DNA from 2 places in the Nonomuraea purpurea genome. Region 2 is predicted to be linked to the other one. Evidence: riboswitches for the same ligand, from Rfam matches in the RefSeq annotation. Region 2 holds a riboswitch; the other holds the start of a gene.
What was found. A riboswitch is a leader RNA that binds a small molecule or an ion and turns the genes downstream of it on or off. The one in region 2 is predicted to bind glycine.
Positions count from the first base shown of each region.

Region 1 (8,613 bases), on a different contig from region 2:
TCGGCCACCGGAACGAGATGCGCGCAATACCCTGGGAGCACCCGCGCTGGACCGAGCGTGGTTTCCCGTCGCAGTGCTACCCCGTGGACGAGGGCGTGCGCTGCGAGATGGGATCGGACGAGGCCGTGCCGACGCTCGAGATGCCGCCGCCGACGCGGACGGGTTGAACTCTGTAGGGCCGGTGGGATTCGAACCCACACTAACAGCCACCTAAAGACTGCGCCTCTGCCATTGGGCTACGACCCCATGCGGGCACAGGAAGCTCGGATGCCGTCGACTTTGGAGCGAGAGCGGCCTTCCCTGCCACGTCCAGCCAATCTTACAACCTGCCGGACACGGATGAGGGCCCCCGCACGGGGCCTGGTGCGGGCCCATTCACCGGGCCCACGCGGGGGTGGTCAGGCCAGGCCGAGCTTCTTCTTGAGCGAGGCCACGTGGCCGGTGGCCCGCACGTTGTAAAGCGACTGCTCGATCTTGCCGTCGGCGTCGATGACGAACGTCGAGCGGATCACGCCCACGATCTCCTTGCCGTAGGACTTCTTGGGGCCGTAGGCGCCGTAGGCCTTGTGCACGCCCAGCTCGGGGTCGGACAGCAGCGGGAAGGTCAGGGCGTCGTGCTCGACGAACGTGGCCAGCTTCGCCGGCTTGTCCTTCGACACGCCGAGGACGACGAATCCCTCGGCGGTGAGCTGGTCCAGGCTGTCGCGGAAGTCGCAGGCCTGCTTGGTGCAGCCGGGAGTCATCGCGGCAGGGTAGAAATAGAGGATCACCCGCTTGCCGCGGTAGCTCTCGAGCGAGACGGTGCTGCCGTCGGCGGTGGGTAGCGTGAACTCGGGCGCGGCGTCGCCGGGCGCGAGCTTGGTTTCGGTCATTGGGCCCTCCTGAGTTCTCGCCGTCTACTGGGCCAACCTATCGGCCGCGCCGCCGTCCCGTACGGCGGGCCGACCTGACAGACTGATCACGACCACAACGGACGGAGCCCCGCACATGCGCGGCCACGCGTACGGTCGAGAGGAGAGCCATGGCTGACACCGATCCCGACGAGCTGGAACGGCGGATCGCGCGCACGCGCACGGAGTTGGCGCAGACGGTCGACGCCATCGCCGACCGCGTGAGCCCCAAGCGGGTCGCCGAGCGCACGGTGGCCGACGTCAAGAGCAGGGCAGGCCACCTCGTGGCGTCCGTGGGTGACGCGCTGGGGGTGACGCCGCGGCCTGTCGAGTACGCCGCCGACGCCGACCAGGTGTGGGAGGAGGAGCGGCCCAACCTGGCGCCGGTGCTGATCGGCGTCGGGGCCGTGCTGGTGGTGGGGGCGGCCATCGCGCTCTGGCGCCGCCGCCGCAGGCGCTGATCGGCAGGGAGAACACGCGCCTTCGGTGAAAGGCAGGCCCTATCAGCCCGTCAGAGGAATGTCCGTCCTTCACCCCGGTACGTCGGGACCGACTCCACCAGTGTGTCGCCGTCCACGAGGTGGAGGGCGTCGAAGCGTTCGCACAACTCGCCCGCCTTGGCGTGCCTGAACCACACCCGGTCCCCGATCCGCAGATCCTGGGCCGCCTGACCGAGCAGCGGGGTCTGCACCTCGCCCGCGCCCTCGTCGGGCGAGTACCGCAGGCCGGGGGGTAGGTACGGCTGCGGCAGGCGGCTCGGCTCCGGCGCGCCCGAGGCCAGGTAGCCGCCGCCGAGCACCGTCACCGTGCCCTGGGCCGGGCGGCGCACCACCGGCAGGGCGAAGAGCGCGGCCGGATGGCCGGACAAGCGGCGGTAGAAGTCGAACAGCCGGGGATGGAACAGCCCCGACCCGGCCGCCACCTCCGTGATCGCCTTCTCCCTGACCGTGGTCTCGATGGAGCCGGTGCCGCCGCCGTTGACGAACTCCAGGTCGGCGAGGTGGCGGACGGCGTTGACGATGCGTCCGCGCCTGACGAGGAGGTCCCTGGCCGAGCGGGCCTGCATGAGCCGGATGGCGCGGGTGTAGACGGCGTTCCCGGGCGGCGCGTCCCCGAGTCCGGCGATCTGGGCCTCGTACGCCATTAGCCCGGCCAGGCGGAAGCCGGGGCGCTTGGCGATGGCGGCGGCCAGGTCGGCGGCGGCGTCGGGCCCACGGATGGGGGAGCGGAGCGCCCCCGCCCGAAATTTCCCGCCGAAGGCGACATATCCCGCGTCGATGTCGATACATAACCGGATTTCGGCGCGTGGGCGTACTCCGGCCACGGCCGCGTCCACAAACTCCAGGTGGGCCGCGGAATCGATGGTCACGGTGATACGGTCGGCCGCCCGCGTGTCCCCGGCCAGCTCGGCGAGTGCCCGGCGGTCGGCCGTGGGGTAGGCCACGAGCAGGTCCGTGAAGCCGTGCGCGGCCAGCCACAGGGCCTCGGGCAGGGTGAAGGCCATGACGCCGTGGAAGCCGTCCATGGCCAGGACGCGTTCGAGGATCGCACGGCTGCGTACCGACTTGCTGGCCACCCTGATCGGCTTGCCCGCCGCGCGTCGTACGAGGTCGGCGGCGTTGGCCCGCATGGCCGCCACATCGAGGACGGCGAACGGCGCTTCAAGGGCCGCTGTCGCGCGATCGTAGCGCTGGCGGTCGTCCATACGGGCAGCGTAACGGCATATCGGGCAAATGAATATGAGCGCCTTTCATATTTATTTCGGCTGTCGTAATGTTCGGGCAAATAGGCGGCGAGGGCGCGGTTCAGGCACCACGCGCTCCATGTACCTCTGTCGTTGTGATGACCACGCTTCAGCAGATCCTGCCCGGCGCCGCCGTCACCACGCAGCACACCGGGCTGCGCAGGGCGAACAGAGTGCTCAGACCCGCGCGCACCCTCCCGGGCGCCCTCGTGTCGTTCACGCTGGCCGTGGGGCTCGGGGCAACGGCGGCGGAGGTGGTGTCGGCCCTGCTCGGCGCGCCGCTCGGCTGGGTCCCTGTCAACGAACTGGTCGAACTGGCGGGCAAGAACACCTGGAGGCAGACGCCCACCCTGGCCCTGGCACTGGTGGGCGCGGGCACGCTGATGTTGCTGCTGGGCGCGCTGCCCGGCCGTTCCACGACCGTGCCGGTGGAGACGTCCGACCCGCTGATCGTCATCGGCATCACCCGCTCGGGCCTGCGCCGCACCCTGCGCGCGGCCGCCCAGCAGGTCGCCGGGGTCGACAAGGCCCGGGTACGGCTGCGCCGGCGCACCATCGAGGTCACCGTCATGACCAGCGCGGAAAGCTCCGGCTCGATGCTCAGGCAGGTCGGCACCGCCGTAGGAGACCGCCTGGCCGGCGTGGGCACGCTCGGCACCGGCGAGGTCGTGGTCCGGCTGCGCAGAAGGGGGCTGTGATGAGGCAGTACACCGGCAACCGCGTCGGGCTGGCCGTCGTGGGCGGCACGCTCGCGTCCCTGGGAACCTACGCCTGGCTACGCGGCCACGACCGCTTCTTCGACCTGCCCCCCAACGCCAGGGTCCTGCCCGCGCAGACGACCCGCTCCCTGTCCGAGGAGCCGTGGCCGCTGTGGGGCCTGGCCCTGGGCCTGCTGCTCCTGTCGCTGGTGTCGCTGCGCTGGCTGCTGCTCTGCCTCGGCTGGGGCCGCCGCGGCGCCCACAACGGCACGGGCACCGCCATGCTCTTCGTCGGGCTCAAGGGCGTGGACGGGCTGAGCAGAACAGGCGTACGAGTGGGCGAGGACGCCCTGCGCATCACCCTGACCTGCCCTTCGGCAGCGGACGTGGGCGCCGTGGTGAACAAGCTCGACCAGGACATCGTCGGCCGGATCCGCCGCGAGATCCGCGACGACGAGGCGGGCGCCGTCGTCCGCCTCCACGTCCGCCGCTGACCTTCGGCGACCGCACGCCCCGTCGGCCCCTGGTCGTTTACCGAGCGGCCTCTTCATCCAGCAGTTCGTGCCGCTCATAACGCCCTTCGATCGCCTCTCGATAGGACTCGATCAAGCGGCGTGCGTTGGCCGGAGAACGAAGCAGGTAGTCCGTCTCCTGGAGAGCCTCGCCGACGGTGGTGGACACTGATCTCCCTCCTTCGATTGGCACAACTCTACGGTGCCACCCAAAGGGTTGGTCAGCACTCGATTACGTTGACGGCCAGGCCGCCCCGTGAGGTTTCCTTGTACTTGTCCAGCATGTCTCTGCCGGTGTCCCGCATCGTCTTGATGGCCTTGTCCAGGGCCACGTAGTGACGGCCGTCGCCGCGCAGGGCGATTCTGGCGGCGGTGATCGCCTTGTTGGAGGCGACGGCGTTGCGTTCGATGCACGGGATCTGGACGAGACCGCCGATCGGGTCGCAGGTCAGGCCCAGGTTATGCTCGATGCCGATCTCGGCCGCGTTCTCGACCTGCTCCGGCGTGCCCCCGAGGACCTCCGTGAGGGCCGCGGAGGCCATCGAGCAGGCCGAGCCGACCTCGCCCTGGCAGCCGACCTCGGCACCGGAGATGGAGGCGTTCTCCTTGAACAGGACGCCGATCGCGCCGGCCGTGAGGAGGAAGCGGACCACGCCCTCGTCGTCCGCACGGGGGACGAAGCGGGTGTAGTAGGTCAGGACGGCCGGGATGATGCCGGCGGCGCCGTTGGTCGGGGCGGTGACGATGCGGCCCCCGGCCGCGTTCTCCTCGTTGACCGCCAGCGCGAACAGCGCCACCCAGTCCATGACCTGCAGCGGATCCTTCTCGGCCGACTCCGCCTGCAGGCGGCGGTGGAGCTGGTTGGCGCGGCGCTTGACCTTGAGGCCGCCGGGCAGGACGCCCTCCTTGGAGATGCCGCGGTGCACGCACTCCGACATGACCCGCCACAGGCGCAGCAGGCCCGAGCGGATCTCGGCCTCGGTGCGGCCGAAGGCCTTCTCGTTCTCCAGCATGAGCGCCGAGATGGACAAACCCGTGTTCGAGCAGTGCTTCAGCAGCTCCTCGCCCGTGGTGAACGGGTAGGGGAGCACGGTGTCGTCCGGCTTGATGCGGTCGGCGCCGGTGGCCTTCTCGTCCACGACGAAACCGCCGCCGACCGAGAAGTACACCTTCTCCCTGAGCTTCTCGCCCGACGGGGAGAACGCGGTGAAGCGCATGCCGTTCGGGTGCTCGGGGAGGGAGATCTTGCGTTCGAAGACGAGGTCCTCGCCGGTGACGAACGGGATCTCGTGGGTTCCGTAGAGCTTGACCGTGCCCGAGGCGCGCATCTCGGCCAGGCGGTCTTCGACGGAGTCGACGTCGACCAGCTCCGGCTTCTCGCCCGACAGGCCGAGCAGGACGGCCTTGTCGCTGCCGTGGCCCTTGCCGGTCAGGCCGAGTGAGCCGTACAGGATGGCCTCGACGCGCGCGACCTGCCCGAGCAGGCCGTCGTCGTGCAGCCCGCGGGCGAACTTGTGCGCGGCCGCCATCGGGCCTCCCGTGTGGGAGCTCGACGGGCCGATGCCGATCTTGAACAGGTCGAAGACGCTGATCGCCATTGATGTGCGCCTTTCAGGAGAAGGAGGCGGGGCCCAGACCCAGAAGGCTGAGCCCCGGCCGGTCTCGAATTCGCCGGAGTTCCGGCTGTGTCCAATCCGCCGGAGTTCCGGTCCAATGAAATCCGCCGGAACCCTGGTCCAGTCCCGGCGGGGGTGTCAGGATTCGCCGGAGGTCAGGGCCGCGTACTCCTCGGCGGACAGCAGGTCATCCGCGTCGCTCTCCACGCGCACCCGGAACATCCAGCCCTCCCCGTACGGGTCGCTGTTGACCAGGCTCGGGTCGTCCACGACGGACTGGTTCACCTCGACGACCTCGCCGCCGACAGGTGTGTAGATCTCGTTCACGGACTTGGTCGACTCCACCTCTCCGATGGAGTCGCCTCCCTCGACGCTCGCTCCGACCTCGGGGAGCTGCACGAAGACGACGTCACCAAGGGCTTCGGCGGCGAAGGCCGTGATGCCGACGGTCACGGTGATGCCGTCGTCGAGCCCGGCCACCCACTCGTGCTCCTTGGTGTAGCTCAGGTCGTCAGGGATGTTGCTCACTTGTTCCTCCTGTAAAAGGGCAGCTCGACCAGGTCCATAGGTTCATGCCTGCCCCTGATGTCCACAGCCAGGCCTGTTTCGGCTCCGGTGTCCACGTAGGCCATCGCGATGGGTTTGCCCAGGGTCTGGGAGGGGGCACCGCTGGTGACCTCGCCGACGACGGCGCCGTCCTTGGTGACCGGGTAACCGTGGCGCGGCACCCGGCGGCCCCGGGCGACCAGCCCGACGAGGCGGCGTCGCGGCGCGTCGTCCTTGACCGCCTCGAGTGCCGACCTGCCGACGAAGTCGCCCGGCTTGTCGAATTTCACCACTCTGCCCAGTCCCGCGTCGAATGGGGTCAGCTCCGCGCTGAGCTCGTTGCCGTACAGCGGCATGCCGGCCTCCAGCCTGAGCGTGTCGCGGGCGGACAGGCCCGCGGGCTTGAGCCCGTACGGCTCCCCGGCCGCCGTGAGCGCGTGCCAGAGCGGCGCGGCGTCGTCGTTCGCCACGAACAGCTCGAACCCGTCCTCGCCGGTGTAGCCGGTGCGGGCGATGAGCGCCCGCCGCCCGTCCACGATCCCCGGCAGGCCCGCGTAGTACTTGAGCCCGGCCAGGTCGGCGTCGGTGAGCGAGGAGAGGATCTCCTGGGAGTGAGGTCCCTGGACGGCGATCAGCGCGTACTGATCTGATCGATCCTCAACCACCACGTCGAACGACTTAGCGCGATTTTTCAGCTCACCGCCGACTTTTTCGTAGTTCGATGCGTTTGCCACGACCATGAACTCGTCGTCCCCGAGCCGGTACACGATGAGGTCGTCGAGCACTCCGCCGCGCTCATCGACGATCATGGTGTACCTGGCCCGGCCGGGCACCAGCGCCGACAGGTGTCCGACCAGGGCGTAGTCGAGGGCCTGGCCCGCCTGCGGCCCGGTCAGGAAGATCTCGCCCATGTGCGAGAGGTCGAACAGCCCGGCCGCCTCGCGGACGGCCCTGTGCTCCGCGGACTCGCTGCCGTACCGGAGCGGCATGAGCCACCCCGCGAAGTCGGTCAGTGTGGCGCCGAGGCTCTCATGAACGTCTCGTAGCGGTGTCGGTCGGGACATTTGCGCACCTCAAGGCAGGATCGGATGCCAGCATCCTCCCCCTCTGTCATGGATGCCTGAGAGCTTCGCCCGAGTTTTACCGGACTTTCACCTTCGGCGAGGCCCCGCAGGCCTGCTTTCCAGAGGTCACCTCCCGGCAAGCCATCACTTGCCGGGCAGCCGCGCGGTCCTTTGCCTTGAGAGGTTCGCGGGGAGGGCTTGCTCCTTCAGGGGCCCTGACCGGCTGTCAGGGCACTCTCCCGCACGGTTTCGCCGGTGATGTCCGTCAGCCTAGTGCCGTCATGGGGTTGTTGTCGCGTTCTGGCGACCCGTGAACCGCTTTGGCGGCGCTCACGTTGAAAGGGCATGATCCCCCGTACGGCGGCTTTCTGCGCGATCGCCGCCCTCTCCCTGGTGTCCTGCGGCACCGCTCCGCAGACCGCCGCCGCACAGCGTTACGAGACCAGTCTCACGGTGCTCGAAGGCGGCGGGCACGGACCCCAGCTCTGCGCGGTGGTCGCGACTTCGCTCCCGCCTCAGTGCGAGGGCCCCGACGTGGTCGGCTGGGATTGGACCAAGGTGAAGCACGAGTGGCGCGGCGGCGTGAAATGGGGCGAGTACCGGGTCGTGGGCACCTGGGACGGCGCCCGGCTGACGCTCACCGAGCCGCCCGGCCCACCCGGGAAGCCGCCCGCCGCTCGGGAGGTGGACTTCACCAGCCCGTGCCCGGAGCCGCAAGGCGGCTGGCGGGCCGTCGATCCGGCCAGAGCGACGGAGAAGACGCTGGGCAAGGCAATGGAGCGGGCCATGACGGCGGCTGAGTTCGCGGGCGGCTGGATCGACAATTTCGGCCCGGAGCCCGACCCGTCCAAGAACATGGACGCGCGGCAGTACGTGCTCAATCTGAAGTTCACCGGCGACCTGTCGGGCAGGGAGGCGTGGATCCGCGAGGTGTGGGGCGGCGCGCTCTGCCTGAGCGGCGCCCAGCGCAGCGAGGCCGCTCTCAACGCCATCCAGCGGCAGGTCGAGAGCGAGGTGGGCGACGGGCTGATCTCGGCGTCGTCCAGCGTGACCCGCAACGTGCTCGAGGTGTCGGTATGGCTGGCCACTGACGAGTTGCGCCGCGCCGTCGACGCCAAGCACGGGGCGGGCGTCGTGGTGTTCGACAGCGTGCTCCGGCCAGTGAGGTGAGCCGGCGGGTCCGCGCGCCCCAGCGCCGGTTCGAGGTCGCGTCCGTAATCGGTGAGCTCGTAGACGACTACGCGCGCGGGATGGGGCAGCGCGCGACGAGTGGCCAGTCCTGCCTCTTCGAGCTGTTTGAGGCGAGCTGAGAGGTGACAAAGCACGCTTGCAAAGGGCAAACTTGCTGCTCGCGGGGTCCCCCGCGGAATGGAGAAACGCATGTCGTTCCAGGCATACCTCGACAACATCGAGGACAAGACCGGGCTGACACCGCGTGAGTTCATCGCCAAGGCGAAGGAGCGCGGCTTCGATGACCCGTCCGTGAAGGCCGGAGCGATCATCGACTGGCTGAAGCAGGACTACGACCTCGGACGTGGACACG
Region 1 covers NZ_JBHSBI010000045.1:19,967-28,579, reverse strand. The annotation lists gene ACFOY2_RS50275 (hypothetical protein) at 1-167, shown strand, start outside; tRNA gene ACFOY2_RS50270 (tRNA-Leu) at 174-246, opposite strand; gene bcp (thioredoxin-dependent thiol peroxidase) at 399-872, opposite strand; gene ACFOY2_RS50260 (DUF3618 domain-containing protein) at 1,022-1,351, shown strand; gene ACFOY2_RS50255 (amino acid deaminase/aldolase) at 1,402-2,595, opposite strand; gene ACFOY2_RS50250 (DUF6286 domain-containing protein) at 2,733-3,332, shown strand; gene ACFOY2_RS50245 (hypothetical protein) at 3,332-3,826, shown strand; gene ACFOY2_RS50240 (hypothetical protein) at 3,864-4,013, opposite strand; gene ACFOY2_RS50235 (L-serine ammonia-lyase) at 4,066-5,442, opposite strand; gene gcvH (glycine cleavage system protein GcvH) at 5,599-5,988, opposite strand; gene gcvT (glycine cleavage system aminomethyltransferase GcvT) at 5,985-7,070, opposite strand; glycine riboswitch at 7,104-7,203, opposite strand; glycine riboswitch at 7,225-7,322, opposite strand; gene ACFOY2_RS50220 (hypothetical protein) at 7,416-8,240, shown strand; partial or broken gene ACFOY2_RS50215 (winged helix-turn-helix transcriptional regulator) at 8,273-8,452, opposite strand; gene ACFOY2_RS50210 (DUF4287 domain-containing protein) at 8,451-8,613, shown strand, end outside.
Region 1: linked by a shared signal. The riboswitch ahead of gcvT (glycine cleavage system aminomethyltransferase GcvT) and the one ahead of gcvP (aminomethyl-transferring glycine dehydrogenase) in region 2 are both predicted to bind glycine.

Region 2 (8,613 bases):
CCACCGTACCTGGGGAGGATCGCATCTTAGCCCTCAGGGCGGATGACGAGGCGGGCAACGGGATGGATGATTTCCCTATGCCAGACAAGCGCCCTATCCGAGATGACCTGCAGGCCACGCTCGACGCCCGCCGTGATCTCGGTCCTGAATACGAAACCGAGCTCGTCGAGTCGTTCGTGGAGCGCCTCGACGAGACGATCGCGGCACGAGTCCGGGCCGAGTTGCACCATCGCGGCGCCACACCGCAGAAGAAGGGCTCGCCGATGATCGCGATCACCTTGGGGTCGCTGGGAATCGGCGTCCCGCTGACGGCCATCGCGGCGGGCACCGCGGGGCTGGTCGGGCTGATGATCGCCTGGCTGGCGATCGTGGTCATCAACGTGGCCGCCGCCGTGGCCGTCCATCGCGGCTGGGGCTGACAGCGCGCCCTCAGTCGTCTCGGTGGTAACGGAGCCTGACCTCCGCGGCCAGGCTCTCGTCGGCATGCTCCAGCCCGTACGTCCACACCCGCCGGGCGTCCTCGTCACGGCCGCGCAGCGGCAGCGTGCGGGCGAGCAGCTCGATCGCCAGGGCGCTCGTGCGCGAATCGGCCCCACCCTCCACCGTCTCGGCGAACTCCGCGCACGCCAGCTCCAGGTGCGCGATGCCGAGCTGCACGCGCAGGGCCGGCACCTCGTCCTGCGGGGCGTACTCCAGGGCGTCCAGGAGCACCTCGGCCGCCTCCGCCGGCTCTCCGTACTCCACCAGCAGCTCGGCGAGCCGCAGCGCCGCGTGGGCGGCGATCTGGTCGTCGCCCGCCTCCATGGCGGCGCGCAGCTCCTTGTCGGCCTCCCCCGGGTCCTGCGCCAGGCGGGCCAGCGCGAGGTGGGCCAGCGGCACGTACGCGGCCGTCCCGACCCCCAGCACGGCCTGCCAGGCGGCCCTGGCCTGCTCGGCGCGTCCTTCGCGCTCGAACCCCTGGGCCAGGTGGCAGGCCGCCTGTGCGGCGTATTCGGGGTGCCCGGTGGCCAGCGCGGCCCTGGCGGCGGCCCTGGCGCCCTCGGCGTCGCCGCGTTCCTCCAGGACGACGGCCAGCCCCACGGCGGCCTGGGCCCGGTCGGGGTCGTCGGGGTCGTTGGCGAGCTCGGTGAGGATGGCGGCGGCGCCGTCGAGATCGCCGTGTTCGGCGAGGCGGCGGGCGGTGTCGAGAGGCGGGGTCTCCAGCTCTGAGGACGTCAAGGGGAGCTCCTTGGGGCGGTGGTCGCACCGAAGCCTAACGACTTCGGGCGATCATGTCTGCTCACTTGACGCCGAAGGACTGGACCGGGCGTGGATCAGTCCTCGTAGGCCTCCAGCGGGGGGCACGAGCAGACCAGGTTGCGGTCGCCGTATGCCTGGTCGATGCGCCGCACCGGCACCCAGTACTTGCCCTCGCGCAGCGACGGCAGCGGGTAGGCGGCCTCGGTGCGGGTGTAGGGGTGGCTCCACTCGTCGGCGCTGACCGACTCGGCCGTGTGCGGCGCGTTGCGCAGCGGGTTGTCGGTGCGGTCGTAGGCGCCGGAGGCCACCTTGGCGATCTCGCCCCTGATGGCGATCATGGCGTCGACGAACCGGTCCAGCTCGCCGAGGTCCTCGCTCTCGGTCGGCTCGATCATGAGCGTCCCTGCCACGGGGAACGACATCGTGGGCGCGTGGAAGCCGTAGTCGATGAGCCGCTTGGCCACGTCGTCCACGGTGACGCCGGTCTCCTTGGTGATCTGGCGCAGGTCCACGATGCACTCGTGGGCCACCAGCCCGCCGCGCCCGGTGTACAGGACGGGGAAGTGCGGGGCCAGCCGCTTGGCCAGGTAGTTGGCCGACAGGATGGCCTGCTCGGTGGCGGCCGTCAGCCCCTCGGAGCCCATCATCCTGATGTAGGCCCACGAGATCGGCAGGATCCCGGCCGAGCCGTACGGGGCCGCCGAGACGGCTCCCACCGGCGTGCCGTCGTGCAGCGCGTGGCCCGGCAGGTAGGGCGCCAGGTGGCCGCGCACCGCCACCGGGCCGACGCCGGGGCCGCCGCCGCCGTGCGGGATGCAGAAGGTCTTGTGCAGGTTGAGGTGGGACACATCGGCCCCGAACTCGCCCGGCTTGGCCAGCCCGACCAGGGCGTTGAGGTTGGCCCCGTCGACGTACACCTGGCCGCCGGCCTCGTGCACCTTGGCGCACACCTCGGTGATCGTCTCCTCGTACACGCCGTGCGTGGACGGGTACGTCACCATGATCGCGGCCAGCCGGTCGCGGTGCTTGTCGATCTTGGCGTCGAGATCGGCCAGGTCGACGTTGCCTTCGGCGTCGCAGGCCACGACCACGACGCGCATGCCGGCCATGACGGCGCTGGCGGCGTTGGTGCCGTGGGCCGAGGACGGGATGAGGCACACCTCGCGTCCGTCGTCGCCGCGCGCCTGGTGGTAGGCGCGGATGGCCAGCAGCCCGGCGAACTCGCCCTGCGAGCCGGCGTTCGGCTGGACGGAGACGGCGTCGTAGCCGGTCACCTCGGCCAGCCAGCCCTCCAGCGTGCCGATCAGCTCCAGGTAGCCCTCGGCCTGGTCGGCGGGCGCGTAGGGGTGGATCGCGGCGAACTCGGGCCAGGTGATCGGCTCCATCTCCGTGGTCGCGTTCAGCTTCATCGTGCAGGAGCCGAGCGGGATCATGGAGCGGTCGAGGGCGATGTCCTTGTCCTGCAGTCTGCGCAGGTAGCGCAGCATCGCGGTCTCGGAGCGGTGGCTGTGGAAGACCGGGTGGGTCAGGTAGTCGCTCTCGCGCGCCAGGGCGGCCGGCAGCGCGTCGGCGTCGAGGTCCACCTCGGAGCGGTCGAGGCCGAAGGCCGCCCACACCTTGGCGACCTCGGCGGCACCGGTCTTCTCATCGCAGGAGATCGAGACGTGGTCGTCGTCGACCTGCCAGAGGTTGACGCCCCGCTCGGCGGCGGCGGCCAGCACGGCGGCGGCCCTGCCGGGCACGCGGACCAGGACGGTGTCGAAGAACTCCGCGTGCACGACCTCCAGGCCCGCCTCGCGCAGCCCTGCGGCCAGGGCCACGGCGTGGCGGTGGACCCGGGCGGCGATGCCGCGCAGGCCCTCGGGGCCGTGGTAGACGGCGTACATGCTCGCGATGACGGCCAGCAGGACCTGCGCGGTGCAGATGTTGCTGGTGGCCTTCTCGCGGCGGATGTGCTGCTCGCGGGTCTGCAGGGCCAGGCGGTAGGCGGGGTCGCCGTCGGCGTCCACCGACACGCCCACCAGGCGGCCGGGGAGCTGGCGCTGCAGGCCCTCGCGTACGGACATGTAGGCGGCGTGCGGCCCGCCGAAGCCGAACGGCACGCCGAAGCGCTGGGAGGACCCGATCGCGATGTCTGCGCCGAGCTCGCCGGGGGCGGCCACGAGCGTCAGGGCCAGCAGGTCGGCGGCGGCCACGACGAGCGCGCCCGCCTCGTGCGCGGCGGCGGCCACGGCGCGGAAGTCGCGCAGCCGCCCGGAGGCGCCGGGGTACTGGACGAGCACGCCGAAGCACTCGGGCAGGGCGCCGTCGAGGTCGTGCTCGACGAGCGTGATGCCGAGCGGCTCGGCCCTGGTGGCCAGCACGGCCTTGGTCTGCGGGAGCGCGTCGGCGTCCACCACGAAGACGTCGCTCTTGGACTTGCCCGCGCGCCGGGCCAGCGTCATCGCCTCGGCGGCGGCGGTGCCCTCGTCGAGCAGGGACGCGCCGGCGACGGGCAGCCCGGTCAGGTCGGAGACGACCGTCTGGAAGTTCAGCAGCGCCTCCAGGCGGCCCTGCGAGATCTCCGGCTGGTACGGGGTGTAGGCGGTGTACCAGCCCGGGTTCTCCAGCAGGCTGCGGCGGATGACCGCGGGTGTGACGGTGTCGTGGTAGCCGAGCCCGATCATGGAGGTGAGCACCCGGTTGCGCCCGGCGATGGCGCGCAGCTCGGCGATGGTCTCGGTCTCGCCGATCGCGGCGGGCAGTTTGAGCCGGTCCTTGGCCCTGATGGCCTCGGGAACGGCCACGGCCACCAGATCGGCGACCGACTCGAAGCCGACGGCCTCGAGCATGCGCTGCTGCTCGGACTCCGACGGGCCGATGTGCCGTGCGGAGAACGGCGGAGCGAACGGATCGATCATGGAGACTGCCTCCCGAGGCTTTGGAGACCGGCGCCAGGGCGCGGGCGAGTGCCGGATCTCCCCCTCTGTCAGCGCGGACACCGCCGCGACCTGAGAGCTTCACCCCGGGAAGGGGCTTGCACCGTCGGTGAGGCACGCCTGGCGGGCGCGCCTGCTTTCCAGAGTCGCCTCGCCCGAGCGGTACTGGGTGCCTGAGAGATTCCGGGGAGGGTTGCTCCTTCGGCGCCCCAGGGCCCGAGGGCCTTGGGGACTCTCCCGCACGGGGTCGTCAGCCTTGCTGTCCCAGATTACTACGGTACGTCCCGTCCATTGGTCCACGGGAGGTTGCGGAATCCGCACTCACGGTGGCCCGCGCGGTGCGATCCACCGTGAAGGGCGGGGAAGCTACCCTATGCGCCGCGCCCGGCGGCGCTGGGCCAGCTCGTCAGCGGGGTGATCGGCCGGGACGGTGTCCTCGACCGCCGCGCGTTCCCCCGGCAGCTCCGCGAGGGAGCCCTCGACCTCCCGCCAGACCCGGCCCAGCGCGATGCCGAACACGCCCTGGCCGCCCTGGAGCAGGTCGATCACCTCGTCGGCCGAGGTGCACTCGTAGACGCTGACGCCGTCGCTCATCAGCGTGATCTGGGCGAGGTCGGCGACCCCGCGGTCACGCAGATGCTGCACGGCCGTACGGATCTGCTGCAACGACACCCCGGTGTCGAGGAGCCGCTTGACGACCTTGAGTACCAGGATGTCGCGGAAGCTGTAGAGCCGCTGGGAGCCCGAGCCGTGCGCGGCTCTTATCGTGGGCTCCACCAGGGCTGTGCGCGCCCAGTAGTCGAGCTGCCTGTAGGTGATGCCGGCGGCCGCGCAGGCCGTCGGCCCACGGTATCCGATGTCGTCCGGCAACGCCGCCGGCTGCTCGTCGAAGAGCAGACCCTGCTCCCCGGCACGCTGCCGTGCGCTCTCGCGCCGCACCGGATCTTCCTGGCCGGCCGTCTTTCCCTCGCCGCTGCTGACCGCCACGCGGACCTCCGGCTTTCTCTCATCCCGTGGCCTGATCTGGGGGTTCGTAAAGGGCGGCCACGAGTTTCACTTGCACCGTAGGACCGTGACCATGCTCAGTCAACGATCCGGCTCGGCGCGTCGTGAAGCGTAAATGCACTGAAATACCTACCCCGCCCTGCCGAAGTCTTCGGGAGTGATCGTGTCAAGGAACTCCCTGAACTTCTCCACCTCGTCCTCTTGGTCGTCGGGGATGACCACGCCGGCCTCCTGGACGACCTCCTCGCTGGCGAAGATGCGCGCTCCGGTGCGCAGGGCGAGCGCGATCGAGTCCGACGGGCGCGCGCTCACCTCCACGCCGTTGGAGAACACCAGGTCTGCGAAGAAGATGCCGTCGCGCAGGGCGACGATGTTGACCGCCCGCAGGCCGACGCCCAGGGCGCTCAGCACGTCTCGGAAGAGGTCGTGGGTGAGCGGCCGCGGCGGCGGCTCCTCCGCCTGGGCCAGGGCGATGGCCGTCGCTTCCGTCATGCCAATCCATATAGGAAGGAACCGCTCCCCGTGTGCCTCCTTGAGCAAGACGATCGGCTGATTTGTGGGCATTTCTACTCGAACGCCCACGACCTCCATCTGCAACACGGGCTGCTCCGTATTCTGACCGGTGACCCGGTACAGCTATTGGCTCGTCGCTTCTGCTGTCTGCTTCTGCAATTCAACGTAACACCAGCCGGGCCTGGAATGTGCCCTCGGCTCCCAGGTCGGTACGCTCTCAACGCCCCAGGACCGAACGGACCCCCGTGCGCACAAGGGATGCGTGCAGGTCGAGCAGGAGCGTGGAAAGCTCCCTGGCGGCCTCGTCGGCCTCCCCGATGGCTCCGGGGGCGCGACGCTTCAGTATGGGGGCCACGCTCTGCTCCACCAGGCCGCACTCGCGCTCGGCGGCGGCCTTGACCGCCCGCAGATGCCTGGCGCGCAGGCCGAAGCGGGCCAGGGCCCCCACGGTGCGCGCCACCTTGAGCGCCTCCTCGTCGTAGCGCCTGGCCACCGCGGCCAGCAGCCCGTAGTCCTCGAGCTCGTCGAGGGTCTCCTCGTCGATCTCCGCGGCCTCGATCAGCTCGGCGCGGCTGAGCTTGATCTCCTGCTTGTCCTGCACCGGACGGGGACGGCCGAAGCTCTCGGCCATCTTGTCCTTGATCACCCGCAGCGGCAGGTAGTGGTCGCGCTGCTCGGTGAGGATGAAGCGCAGCTGCTCCACGTGCAGGTGGGTGAACTTGCGGTAGCCGGAGGGGCTGCGCTCGGGCTCGATCAGCCCCTCCCCCTCCAAGAAGCGGATCTTGGAGATCGTCACATCGGGGAACTCGCCCTGCAGCAGGGCGAGCACCTCCCCGATGCTCATGTGCGAGCGTGCCGCCTGAGAGTTCATGCGGCCTCCTTCGTCAACCGCATGAACGCGCACGTGGCCGTGCCGACGCCTCGCCCGCTCCGCTCGCTCATACGCCGGAGTGGGCTCGCATCAGGAAGACCAGGCGGAACTTGCCGATCTGCACCTCGTCGCCGGAGTGCAGGGGAACCTCTTCGATGCGCTCCCTGTTGACGTAGGTGCCGTTGAGGCTGCCCACGTCACGCACGGAGAACTGGCCGCCGCGCAGGCGGTAGAACTCGACGTGGCGGCGGGAGACCGTGATGTCGTCGAGGAAGATGTCGCTCTCGGGATGGCGCCCGGTGGTGGTGAGCTCCTTGTCGAGCCGGAAACGGCTGCCCTGGTTGGGGCCCCTGGTCACGGTCAGCAACGCCGTGCCCGGCGGCAACTGCTCGACCAGCGCCCGTTCGGCCAGGAGCGTGTCGCCTGCCTCAGCCTCATACGCCTCGATTCCCGCTATGGAGATGGTCGAGGTGGTGTCCCCGGCGACCTCGGGTCTGGTCAACGGTGACCCACAGCGGGAACAGAAACGGGCATCCTCGGGGTTGGCGTGCCCGCACTGCGTGCAGTAGACGCTCGGCATCGATCGGCTCGGCCTCCTACCGCGAAGACGCGGCGACGGTGCTCTGGGGCGCGCCTCGCTTCGCTTTTTCAAGTTTGCGAATGCCGCAACTTACGCTGATCAGCGGCAAAGGTCAAGGCGGGGCGCTGCACTTTGGTTCGGACGCAGACAAAGTTACCGTCGCTTCCGCCCCGGGGTCCATGCCGCCGCGCGTTTCTACATTACGATCTTGCGGCGCTGACCGCGCACATCATCGGCAAACCCCTTTCTCCTCACTCCGTGTGGTCACGTGGCCGCCTGCTCCACGATACGGGCCCAGCGTTCCAGTAACGCCTGGGCTCTGTCCATGTCTCCCGCCTCCGCCCACAGATTCGTGACGGGCTCGGCGGCGGCGGGCAGGACCAGCACCCAGCGCCCGTCGTCGTGCGCCACGCGCACGCCGTCGGTGGTGTCGATGCGGCGACCGCCGGGCTCGGCCTCGGCCGCCTCGATGACCGAGCGCATGACGGCGCCCTTGGCCGCCCACGGCGTGGGCACCGTGCGCTTGAGCATCTTCACCTCGGGGATCCTGGCGTCGATCTGGCTGAGCGACAGGCGGGTGCGGGCGACCAGGCCGAGCATGCGCATGAACGCCGCCAGCCCGTCGATCGCCGGGCTGAACTCCGGCACGACGAACCCGCCGCGCCCGTCCGCCGCGAAGATCATATCTGGCCCCGCGGCCGCCGAGGTCAGGGCGTCGAGGGCGGTCGAGGTCCACTGCACCTGGACGCCGTGGAAACGGCAGACCTGCTCGGCGACCCGGGTGGTGGTGACCGGCAGCGCCACCTGGCCGCCCCTGCGCTCGGCGGCGACCAGGTCGAGCACGACGAGCAGGGCGCGTTCGTCGTCGATGAGCTGGCCCTTCTCGTCCACCAGGGCGATGCGCTCGCCGAGCGGGTCGAACCTGACCCCGAAGGCCGCCCGCGCGGAGCTGACCAGCTCCGACAGGCGCTGCAGGTCGCGGCGGCGCTCGGCCAGCGTCTCGGTGGGCGAGACGTCGTCGAGGCGGGCGTTGACGGTGAGCACCTCGACGCCGACGCGGCCGAGCAGGCTGGGCAGCACCAGCGAGGAGGTGCCGCCCGCGCAGTCCACGACGACCTTCATGTCCCTGACGTCGTCCACGTCCACGTGGCGCAGCAGCTCGTGGGTGTAGTCCTCCACAGCCCTGGCCGGGTAGTTCAGCTCGGCGATCTCGCCGGGAAAGGCCCGGCGGAACTCCTGGCGGGAGAAGACCCGCTCCAGCTTGCGCTGGGCGGCCGGGGGCAGGTCGGCGCCCCGGTCGTCCATGATGACGATGTCGACGCTCTGCGGGTCGCCCGGCGTGGTGCGCAGCACGATGCCGCCCGCGGCCTGCTCGCGGGCGGTGTGGAAGCGGGTGACGGGCAGCGGGGCGGCCTTCAGGTCCAGGACGTTGATCGCGCCGGCGGTGAGCGCGCCGATGACGGCCCGCTTGAGCGACCTGGCGGCCA
Region 2 covers NZ_JBHSBI010000003.1:239,012-247,624, forward strand. The annotation lists gene ACFOY2_RS07595 (hypothetical protein) at 78-419, shown strand; gene ACFOY2_RS07600 (tetratricopeptide repeat protein) at 430-1,218, opposite strand; gene gcvP (aminomethyl-transferring glycine dehydrogenase) at 1,314-4,139, opposite strand; glycine riboswitch at 4,195-4,307, opposite strand; glycine riboswitch at 4,308-4,407, opposite strand; gene ACFOY2_RS07610 (MerR family transcriptional regulator) at 4,524-5,144, opposite strand; gene ACFOY2_RS07615 (bifunctional nuclease family protein) at 5,292-5,762, opposite strand; gene ftsR (transcriptional regulator FtsR) at 5,893-6,546, opposite strand; gene ACFOY2_RS07625 (FHA domain-containing protein) at 6,614-7,126, opposite strand; gene ACFOY2_RS07630 (sugar phosphate nucleotidyltransferase) at 7,391-8,613, opposite strand, start outside.